2 regions of the Micromonospora sp. NPDC005979 genome follow, and region 1 is predicted to be linked to the other one. Evidence: predicted binding sites of a transcription regulator. Region 1 holds the regulator's gene; the other holds the start of a gene.
The links. Region 1 encodes HrcA, which represses chaperone genes, less so after heat shock. Its sites were predicted from a motif close to GGTTNGCACNCTCNNNNNGAGNGTGCNAACC; they were not measured.
Positions count from the first base shown of each region.

Region 2: the regulator HrcA is predicted to act here: its motif matches at 1,038-1,068, upstream of groES (co-chaperone GroES).

Region 1 covers NZ_JBEXUR010000025.1:67,178-72,594, forward strand. Annotated here, with positions in the region: gene ABZ272_RS29515 (DUF4870 domain-containing protein) at 1-531, opposite strand, end outside; gene hrcA (heat-inducible transcriptional repressor HrcA) at 745-1,767, shown strand; gene dnaJ (molecular chaperone DnaJ) at 1,841-2,989, shown strand; gene ABZ272_RS29530 (16S rRNA (uracil(1498)-N(3))-methyltransferase) at 2,991-3,725, shown strand; gene ABZ272_RS29535 (SDR family oxidoreductase) at 3,947-4,708, opposite strand; gene ABZ272_RS29540 (histidine triad nucleotide-binding protein) at 4,802-5,161, shown strand; gene ABZ272_RS29545 (VOC family protein) at 5,158-5,304, shown strand; gene ABZ272_RS29550 (nitronate monooxygenase) at 5,402-5,417, shown strand, end outside.
Region 2 covers NZ_JBEXUR010000008.1:220,333-225,749, reverse strand. Annotated here, with positions in the region: gene ABZ272_RS15980 (methyltransferase domain-containing protein) at 1-943, opposite strand, end outside; gene groES (co-chaperone GroES) at 1,202-1,516, shown strand; gene groL (chaperonin GroEL) at 1,587-3,224, shown strand; gene ABZ272_RS15965 (molybdopterin-dependent oxidoreductase) at 3,351-4,916, shown strand; gene ABZ272_RS15960 (WhiB family transcriptional regulator) at 5,382-5,417, opposite strand, start outside.

The DNA of each region.
Region 1 (5,417 bases):
GCAGGACAGCACCCAGCCGACCAGGCCGACGATCGACCAGATGAGCTGGAAGTTGAGCGCCGACACGGCGTGCGCCCGTACGGTCGGGGACTGGCTGCCCCGGGCCAGCAACGCCACCAGCGGGGCGATCCAGCCGAGCACGCCAGCGCTGATGATCATCCCGGCCGCGCCGCCGAAGTGGGCGACGAGCGCCCAGGTCTTGTCCTCGTTGTTGGCGTAACCGCCGCCGGGGCCGCCGTACGCGCCGCCGGTCGGATACGCGCCAGTCGGGCCGCCCGGCGGGGGGTAACCGCCGGGCGGGGGGTAACCACCAGGTGGGGGATAGCCGCCCGGCGGAGGGTAGCCGCCCGACGGCGGTTGGTCACCGGTGGGCGGCGGATAGTCACCGGCTGGGGGATAGCCGCCCGGGCCGGGCGCCCCGGACAGTGGTGCGGTGGGCGGCTCGGCCGACGAGGACGAGCCGGGGAGATTCGGCTCCGGCGGGTAGTTGCCGGGGTCTCCCGCGCCGGGAGGGCGAGGTGGTTCAGTCATGGTTGTCACGGTAGGTGCCGTTGGCAACGTCGCACCAGAGCGACATCGCCCTACCGTCCGGGCCGATCGACCCGCGCGGGATGTCACGGGCGGTCGTTGATCATCGCGTCGGCGGGCACGCCGACGTAGACTGGCACTCGTTACAGTCGAGTGCCAGGACGGTCCGTCGGCCCGCGTGGGCCGGCGGCCGACGTGCGACAGGAGGTGCGGAGGATGGGTCTGGACGACCGGAAACTCGCCGTGCTCCGCGCCATCGTCGAGGACTACGTCTCGACCCAGGAGCCGGTCGGCAGCAAGGCGCTGGTCGAGCGGCACCAGCTCGGGGTCTCCCCGGCGACGGTCCGCAACGACATGGCCGTGCTGGAGGAGGAGGGCTACATCCGGCAGCCGCACACCAGCGCCGGCCGAGTGCCCACCGACCGTGGCTACCGGCTCTTCGTCGACCGGCTGTCCCGGGTCAAGCCGCTCAGCCCGGCCGAACGCCGGGCCATCGAGCGCTTCCTCGTCGGGGCCGTCGACCTCGACGACGTGGTCCACCGCACCGTGCGGCTGCTCGCCCAGTTGACCCGGCAGGTGGCCGTGGTGCAGTACCCGAGCCTCGCCCGCTCCTCGGTGCGCCACCTGGAGCTGGTGCCGATCTCCACCACCCGGCTGATGCTCGTCATGATCGCCGACACCGGCCGGGTCGAGCAGCGGCTGGTGGAGCTGCCCGGGCCGGTGCCCGCCGACGACGTCACCGACCTGCGTCGCCTGGTCAACGAGAAGCTCGCCGGCGAGCGCATGTCGGACACCCCGCCGCTGGTGCAGGCGCTGGTGGAAGAGGCGCCGGTGCAGTTACGCCCGGCCATGACCACGCTCTCCACCGTCCTGCTGGAGACGCTCGTCGAGCGGCACGAGGAACGCATCGCCCTGGCCGGCACCGCCAACCTGACCCGGGGCGGTCTGCTCGACTTCCAGGGTTCGCTGCGGCCCATCCTGGAGGCGTTGGAGGAGGAGGTCGTGCTCCTCAAGCTCATCGGCGAGACCGAGCCCAGCACGACCCGGGTGCTGATCGGCGACGAGAACGAGTTCGACAACCTGCGTGCCGCCTCGGTGGTCAGCACCGGGTACGGCCCGGGGGCCACCATCGTGGGCGGCCTGGGAGTGCTGGGGCCGACCCGGATGGACTACCCCGGCAATATCGCCATGGTGCGCGCCGTGGCACGCTACGTGGGCGAGCTGCTGGCCCAGAACTGACCAGTCAGGGCCGACGGCCGGCTGCGGCCGCCGGTCGGCGCAACGCGAGACGAACATGAGGATACGGAACGCAGTGGCCAGGGACTACTACGGCATCCTCGGTGTCAGCCGGGAAGCCTCCGATGACGAGATCAAGCGCGCCTACCGCAAGCTGGCACGCCAGTTCCACCCGGACGTCAATCCGGACCCGGAGGCCCAGGAGAAGTTCAAGGACATCAACGCCGCGTACGAGGTCCTCTCGGACGACCGGAAGCGGCAGATCGTCGACCTGGGTGGCGACCCGCTCGCCCCCGGCGGCGGGGGCGCGGGCGGCCCGGGTGGTCCGGGGGGAGCCGGCCCGTTCGTCGGTTTCCAGGACATCATGGACGCGTTCTTCGGTGGCGCCGCGGGCGGCGCCGGCCGTGGGCCGCGTCCACGGACCCGACCGGGCGCGGACGCGATCCTGCGCCTCGAACTGGACCTGCACGAGACGGCGTTCGGCGTCGAGGCCCCGATCACCGTCGACACCGCCGTGCTCTGCACCACCTGCTCGGGCGCTGGCACCGCGGCCGGTACCCACCTGGCCACCTGTGAGGCGTGCGCCGGCCGGGGCGAGGTGCAGTCGGTGCAGCGCACCTTCCTCGGCCAGGTGGTCTCGGCCCGACCGTGCACCGTCTGCCAGGGCTACGGCACCACCATCCCGCACCCCTGCCCGACCTGCGCCGGCGACGGCCGGGTACGCACCCGCCGATCGCTCACCGTCAAGATCCCGGCCGGCGTCGAGGACGGCATGCGGATCCGGCTGGCCCAGCAGGGTGAGGTGGGCCCGGGCGGTGGCACCGCCGGCGACCTCTACGTGGAGATCCACGAGCGTCCGCACGACGTCTACTCCCGCAAGGGTGACGACCTGCACTGCCGCGTCACCGTGCCGATGACCGCCGCCGCGCTGGGCACCCGGCTCACCATCAAGACGCTGGACAGCGAGGAGACCGTCGACGTCAAGGCCGGCACCCAGCCGGCCAGCACGTTGCGACTGCGCGCCCGGGGCGTACCGCACCTGCGCGGCACCGGCCGGGGCGACCTCTACGTGCACCTGGACGTCCGGACGCCCACCAAGCTCGACCCCGACCAGGAGAAGATGCTGCGCGACTTCGCCAAGACCCGGGGCGAGGAGGTCGCCGAGCTGACCAAGCAGGGCGGCTTCTTCTCCCGGATGCGCGACGCGTTCAACGGGCACGCCTGAGGTGTCGGCGCCGCTGTTCCTGGTGGACGCGCTGCCCACCGGTGACGCGCTGACCCTGGACGGCCCGGAGGGGCACCACGCCGCCACCGTACAGCGACTGCGCGTCGGCGAGGAGCTGCTGCTCGCCGACGGTCGGGGCGGCACGGCCGCCGCCGTGGTCACCGCCGTCGGCCGGGGCAGCCTGGAGGTCGCCGTCACCTCCCGGGGGTACGCGGACGCGCCCGTACCCCGGATCGTCACCGTGCAGGGCATCGCCAAGGGCGACCGGGGTGAGCTGGCCGTGCAGGCGATGACCGAGGTCGGGGTGGACGAGATCGTGCCCTGGGCGGCGTCGCGCTCGGTGGCCCAGTGGCGCGGCGACCGGGGCGTACGCGCACGCGAGAAGTGGGTCGCCACCGCCCGCGAGGCGGCGAAACAGGCCCGCCGGCCCTGGCTGCCCGTCGTGGCCGGCGCGCCGGACGAATCCACCGCCACGGTCGCCCGCCGGATCGCCGGGGCCGCCGCCGGGTTCGTCCTGCACGAGGAGGCCGAGGAGCCGCTGACCGGCGTCGACCTGCCGTCGGGCGGGGAGATCGTCCTCGTGGTCGGCCCGGAGGGCGGCATCGACCGGGCCGAGCTGACGGCCTTCCGTGAGGCCGGCGGCCGGCCGGTACGCCTCGGGCCGGAGGTGCTGCGTACCTCCACGGCCGGCGTGGCCGCGCTCAGCGTGCTCGCCACCCGTCTCGGCCGCTGGTAGACCCACCCCCATCCTCGCCCCCACCCTCGCCCTCCGGCGCGATGGGTCGTGCCCGGCCCCGACGACCCCGTCCGCGTGCGTCCTTTGCTCTGCTTCAGCGGACGCAACACTTTCAGCGCCTGACTGTTGCCGTGCTTGAAGCAGAGCAAAGGACGCGATCAGGGTGTGGGGAGGGCGCTGGCCGGGCGTCGGTGGGGGCCAGCTCGTGACCGGACCGGAGGTCAGCTGCGTAGGTAGGACGCGCCGTTGAGGTCGACGATCGTGCCGGAGGCCCACTCGGCCTCGGGGGAGGCCAGCCAGTGCACCGCGGCGGCGATCTCCTCCGGGCGGGCCACCCGGTCGAACGGGCTCTGCGCCCGGATCGCCGCGCCCCGCTCACCGCGCAGGTGCTCGGTCGTCATGTCGGTCGCCACGAAACCCGGCGCCACCGTGGCGACCGTGATGCCGTACGGCGCGAGCGCCACGGCGAGGGACTGACCGAGCGCGTTCAGCCCCGCCTTGCTGGCGCCGTACGCCGGCTGCTCCGGCTCGCCCCGGAAGGCGCCCCGAGAGGACACGTTGACAATCCGGCCACCCCGCTCGCGCAGGTGCTGGGCGGCGCACCAGATCACGTTCCCCGCACCGGTCAGGTTGGTCTCCAGCACCTGCCGCCAGCGAGCCTGCCACTCCTCGTACGAGGTACCGAAGATCGGGTGCGGGACGTCCCGGTCGCCGTACGTGCCGGCGTTGTTGACCAGCACGTCCAGGCCACCGAGCTGCTCGGCCGCCCGGTCGACCATGGTGCGGACCGCGTCCGGGTCGGTGAGGTCGGCGCGGACCACGACGTGCCCCGACCCGGGCAGCCCGGCGCGTAGTGCCTCGGCCGCCTCGGCGGAGTCGCGGTGGTGGATCGCCACCCGGTCCCCACTGACGGCGAACGCCTCCACCACCGCCCGGCCGATGCCGCGCGAGGACCCCGTCACCAGAACCGCCCGATCCGTCATGCCGGCCATCCTGCCCCAGCACGCCCAGTTGTAAGGAAGGGCCCCTTCCTATGCCTCAGGCGTTAGCAAGGTGCCCTTCCTTACACTGCCCCGATGGGATCCGACTGCCTGTTCTGCCGCATCGTCGCCGGGGAGATCCCGGCCACCGTGGTCCGCGAGACCGACACCACGCTCGCCTTCCGCGACATCGACCCGAAGGCCCCGGTGCACGTCCTGGTCATTCCGAAGGAGCACTACGCCGACGTGGCCACCCTCGCCGAGGGTGACCCGGCGTTGGCCGGGGCGGTGCTGGCCACGGCCGCCGCGGTGGCCGAGGACGAGGGGCTGCTCGGCGACGGGTTCCGGCTGATGTTCAACACCGGGGCGTACGGCGGGCAGGAGGTGTTCCACGTGCACGCCCACCTGCTCGGCGGCGCGCCACTCGGCCCGATGCTCGCCCGAGATCTGACGTGACGGCCGGCTCCGACGCCATGGCCCTGGTCGTCGATCTCGGTGGTCGGTACACCGGCGAGCGGCACGACTACGACGAGGGCGTGGTTGTCGTCATGGCTGACCCGGAGGACCACGAGTTCTACCTGGTCCAGTACTACCGCTGACGGCCCGTCACGCCCTGTTGACGCTTCGATGTCCGACACAGTAACGTCCGAGCCCATCGATTCGATTTCCGAAGCATTCGGGGGAGTCGTGAGGGGATTGCGCACCACCCTGT
Region 2 (5,417 bases), on a different contig from region 1:
GGGTCGGCTGGTCGGCGTACAGGTACGCGATGCTCGGGTCGGCCAGGCTGGCGTCCAGCTCCGTGGCCAGCTCGGCCACGAGGTGCGCGCGGACCACCGCCGGGTCCGGGTCGTACAGGTAGCGGCGCGCGGGCGCGACCGGCGCCTCCGTGTCGCCCGAGCCGGTGAGCTGGTGGATCTCCCTCCGGTACACGCTGGCGCGGCGGGGCACCTCGGCCAACTCGCCGCACCAGAGCGCGGCCTCGACCAGGTCGCCGTCCACGGAGACCCACTCCGCCTCCGCGCCGGCCGGGATGAGCGCGTGATCCAGGCCCGGCGCCACCTTCACCACCGTGCGCGGCACCCGCTCGGCCAGGCCGGTCACGAAGTCCCAGGGCGGCGAGTAGGCGCGCGGGTCGAAGATCCGTCGTCCGGTGCCGGTGGCCCGTCGGGCCGGGTCGCAGAAGACGGCGTCCACCCGGGACACGTCGAACGCGGTCGCGTCGCCGCACTCGACGGTGAACAGGTCGGCCAGCCCGGCTGCGGCCGCGTTGGCGGCCGCCATCGCCGCGGTCACCGGGTCGGCCTCCACCCCGTACACCCGGATGCCGGCACGGGCGGCGGCCAGCGCGTCCGCGCCGAGGCCGCACCCGAGGTCGGCCAGGGTGCGCACGCCGGCCGCGGACAACCGGGCGGCACGCCGGTCGGCGACCACCCGGCGGGTGGCCTGTTCCAGGCCGGGCCGGGTGAGGAACATCCCGGCGGCGGCCGCGCCGAACTTGCCGACCGCCCGGTGGCGCAGCTCGGCCTGGGTGAGGGCCGCCGCCGCCAGCGTGGGGGGCACCCCGGCCGCGCGGAGAGCCGACGCCGCGGTCAGTGGATCGCCGCCGGTCAGCTCGGCCGCCGCCGTGAGGGCGGCCGACCCCTCGGGGGTACGCAGTGCCGCCAACTGATCGAGATCCACCTGCCCATTCTCCCGACCGAGGGGAAAATACCGCTGGCGGGGCGCGACGCGCTGGCACTCTCCTTGACGGAGTGCTAGCCACGGAATAACCTGCGATTAGCACTCTCACCCTGAGGGTGCCAGCTTCCGGGTCTCGCGACCCGGATGCGCACGCCAGGCGGACCGGCACCCGCGACGACGGCCCCGCCCGGTGGCATGAGGCAGATTGACGCTGGTCAGCCCCGCTGGCCGGCAACGAAACCAGTACCCCAGGAGGGTATGCCCGTGACTACCGCGACCAAGGTTGCGATCAAGCCGCTCGAGGACCGCATCGTGGTCCAGGCGAACGAGGCTGAGACCACCACGGCGTCGGGCATCGTGATTCCCGACACCGCCAAGGAGAAGCCGCAGGAGGGCACCGTCCTCGCTGTCGGTCCGGGGCGCGTCGACGACAACGGCAACCGGGTCCCGGTTGACGTGCAGGTCGGCGACACCGTCCTCTACTCGAAGTACGGCGGCACCGAGGTCAAGTACGCCGGCGAGGAGTACCTGGTGCTCTCCGCCCGCGACGTCCTCGCGGTCATCGAGAAGTAAGCAACCGATCAGTGTCGTTGCCCCGGTCCGGCTCGCCGGGCCGGGGCAGCGGCGCTTCGAAGGGACATTCATGGCGAAGATCCTCAGCTTCTCGGACGACGCCCGACACCTGCTGGAGCATGGTGTCAACGCCCTCGCTGACGCGGTCAAGGTCACCCTCGGACCGCGCGGGCGCAACGTCGTCCTGGACAAGAAGTTCGGTGCGCCGACGATCACCAACGATGGCGTGACCATCGCGAAGGAGATCGAGCTCACCAACCCCTACGAGAACCTCGGCGCGCAGCTGGTCAAGGAGGTGGCGACCAAGACCAACGACGTCGCCGGCGACGGGACCACCACCGCGACCGTGCTGGCGCAGGCGATGGTCCGTGAGGGCCTGCGCAACGTGACCGCCGGGACCAACCCGGCCGGCCTCAAGCGGGGCATCGACGCGGCGGCCGCCAAGGTCTCCGAGGCGCTGCTCGGCAAGGCCGTCGAGGTCTCCAACAAGGAGTCGATCGCGAACGTGGCGACGATCTCCGCGCAGGACGCCACCATCGGCGAGCTGATCGCCGAGGCGATGGAGCGGGTCGGCCGCGACGGTGTCATCACCGTCGAGGAGGGCTCGATGCTCACCACCGAGCTGGACGTGACCGAGGGTCTCCAGTTCGACAAGGGCTTCATCTCGCCGAACTTCGTCACCGATCTGGAGGGTCAGGAGTCCGTCCTCGAGGACGCGTACATCCTGGTCACCACCCAGAAGATCTCGGCGATCGAGGAGCTGCTCCCGCTGCTGGAGAAGGTCCTGCAGAACAGCAAGCCCCTGCTGATCATCGCCGAGGACGTGGACGGTCAGGCGCTCTCCACCCTGGTGGTCAACTCGCTGCGCAAGACCCTCAAGGTCTGCGCGGTCAAGGCCCCGGGCTTCGGCGACCGGCGCAAGGCCATGCTCCAGGACATCGCGATCTCCACCGGCGCCGAGCTGGTCGCCCCGGAGCTGGGCTACAAGCTCGACCAGGTCGGCCTGGAGGTGCTCGGCACCGCCCGGCGCGTCGTGGTCGACAAGGAGAACACCACGATCGTCGACGGCGGCGGCCAGAAGACCGAGGTCGACGACCGGGTGGCGCAGATCCGCAAGGAGATCGAGGCCTCCGACTCCGACTGGGACCGGGAGAAGCTGGCCGAGCGGCTGGCGAAGCTCTCCGGCGGCATCGCCGTGATCAAGGTGGGCGCGGCGACCGAGGTCGAGATGAAGGAGCGCAAGCACCGCATCGAGGACGCCATCGCGGCGACCAAGGCCGCGGTCGAGGAGGGCACCGTGCCCGGCGGCGGCGCCGCCCTGGTGCAGATCCTCCCCGTGCTCGACGACGACCTGGGTTTCACCGGCGAGGAGAAGGTCGGCGTCTCGATCGTGCGCAAGGCGCTGGTCGAGCCGCTGCGCTGGATCGCGCAGAACGCCGGCCACGACGGCTACGTCGTGACCCAGAAGGTCGCCGGCATGCAGTGGGGCAACGGCCTCGACGCGGCCACCGGCGAGTACGGCGACCTGGTCAAGTCCGGCATCATCGACCCGGTGAAGGTGACCCGCAACGCCGTCACCAACGCCGCCTCGATCGCCGGTCTGCTGCTCACCACGGAGAGCCTCGTGGTGGAGAAGCCGGAGCAGGCCGAGCCGGCCGCCGCCGGTGGCGGGCACGGCCACGGCCACCAGCACGGCCCGGGCTTCTGACCCGGTAGCGACACCCGTTCCGGGGCACACCGCCGTACGGCGGTGTGCCCCGGTTTCGTCCGCGCGAGCATTACCAAGCGATGACGTCGTTGGCGGTCGGCCGAGATGATCGCGCACACTGGGCCGATGAGCACGACGTCACGGCGGTACGCCGCGCTGGCCGGAGTCACCGCCGCCGCCGTCGCGATCGGCATCGCGGAGCCGGTGGCGGTGCTGACCGGCCCCCGGTCGGCGCCACTGGTCGCGGTCGGCGGGGTGGTCGTCGACGCCGTTCCCGAGCCGCTCAAGCAGTTCGCCATCGACGTCTTCGGCACCGCCGACAAGATCGCCCTGCTGACCGGAACAGCCCTGCTGCTGGGCGGGTTCGCGGCCCTCTTCGGAATGCTGGCGGTCCGCCGGCTGGCCCTGGGCCTGGCCGGTATCGCGGCGTTCGGCGCCGTCGGTGTGGCCGCCGCGCTGACCCGGCCCGGCGCGGACGTCTTCGACGCGCTGCCGTCGCTGGTCGGCGGCGGGCTCGGCGCACTGGTGCTCTGGCTGTTCATCGCCGGCCCGTTCGAGCTGGACCCCTGGCCGTGGGACCCACCCACGCCGGTGACGCCGGCCGCGCCGGTCGAGGGTGTCGACCCGGAGTCGCGCCGACGGTTCCTCACCGGCACCGGAGTGCTGCTCGGTACGGCGGCCGTGGCCGGTCTCGGCGGCCGTTGGCTGGCCGGACGGCGGGGTGTCTCGGCCGCCCGGGACGCGATCCGGCTGCCCGCCCCGGCCGTCCCCGCGCCGGCCGTGCCGGCGGGAGCGGACCTGTCCCTGGCTCAGCTCGCGCCGTACGTCACCCCGAACTCCGGGTTCTACCGGATCGACACCGCCCTGGTGGTGCCGCAGGTGAATCCGGACACCTGGCGGCTGCGCATTCACGGCCGGGTGGGTACCGAGCGCACCTACACCTACGCGGACCTGCTGGCCCGGCCGCTGGTCGAGCGGTACGTCACGCTGGCCTGCGTCTCCAACGAGGTCGGCGGCGACCTGATCGGCAACGCGCGCTGGCTCGGCGTACCGCTGCGGGAACTGCTGGACGAGGCCCAACCGGACGAGGACGCCGACCAGGTCGTCGGCCGGTCGGTCGACGGCTGGACCTGCGGCACCCCCACCGCAGCCCTGCGCGACGGGCGGGACGCGCTGCTGGCGATCGGCATGAACGGTGAACCGCTGCCGGTCCAGCACGGCTTCCCGGTGCGGATGGTGGTGCCCGGTCTCTACGGCTACGTGTCGGCCTGCAAGTGGGTGACCGAGCTGGAGCTGACGCGCTTCGCCGACTTCGACGCGTACTGGGTGCCGCGCGGTTGGTCCGCCCAGGGGCCGATCAAGACCCAGTCGCGGATCGACGCGCCACGACGGCGCAACCGGCTGACCGCGGGCCCGGTGACGGTGGCCGGGGTGGCCTGGGCGCAGCACCGGGGCATCAGCCGGGTCGAGGTACGCGTCGACGACGGCCCCTGGCAGGAGGCGGCGCTGGCCCCCACAGTGTCGGTGGACACCTGGGTCCAGTGGTCCTGGCGCTGGGACGCCACGCCGGGCGAGCACCGTCTTCAGGTCCGGGCAACGGACGCGACCGGCGAGACCCAGACCGAGCGCACCCAGAGCGTCGCCCCCGACGGCGCCACCGGCTGGCACACCGTCCCCGTCAACGTCCGCTGATCTGGCCCACGGCCGTGCGCTGAGGCCGTCGGCGGGCCACGCGCTGAGGCTGTCGAAGGGCCTCGCGCTGAGGCTGTCGTCGGTGGCCGTCCGCTGAGGCCGTTGGGAGCCTTGCGCCGAGCCCATCGGCGGCCGATGGAGGACCTACCCTTCGTGCGTCCTTTGCTCTGCTTCAACCCAGGAAACACGCCGTGTCCGCTATTCGGACAGGGCGTGTTTCCTCCGCTGAAGCAGAGCAAAGGACGTCGGGCGTACCGGTGGGCCGAGCAAAGGACGGTGGGCCCGCCGGTGGGCAGAGCGAAAGGCCGTCCCACACATCTGGGGCGTCGCAGTAGGCCTGGCATGGCGGCGAAGCGGGCGGCGGCGCCGGTCCGCCGCCCGTCAGCAGTTGCCTCGCGGTCGTGGTGACGCGAAACCGCGCTCCCCATCGGGAGTGCGGTTTCGGGGAAGTGCTGTGTTGTCGGGTCAGGCTACGTTGCGCTGAGCCGGGACCGTGGACTT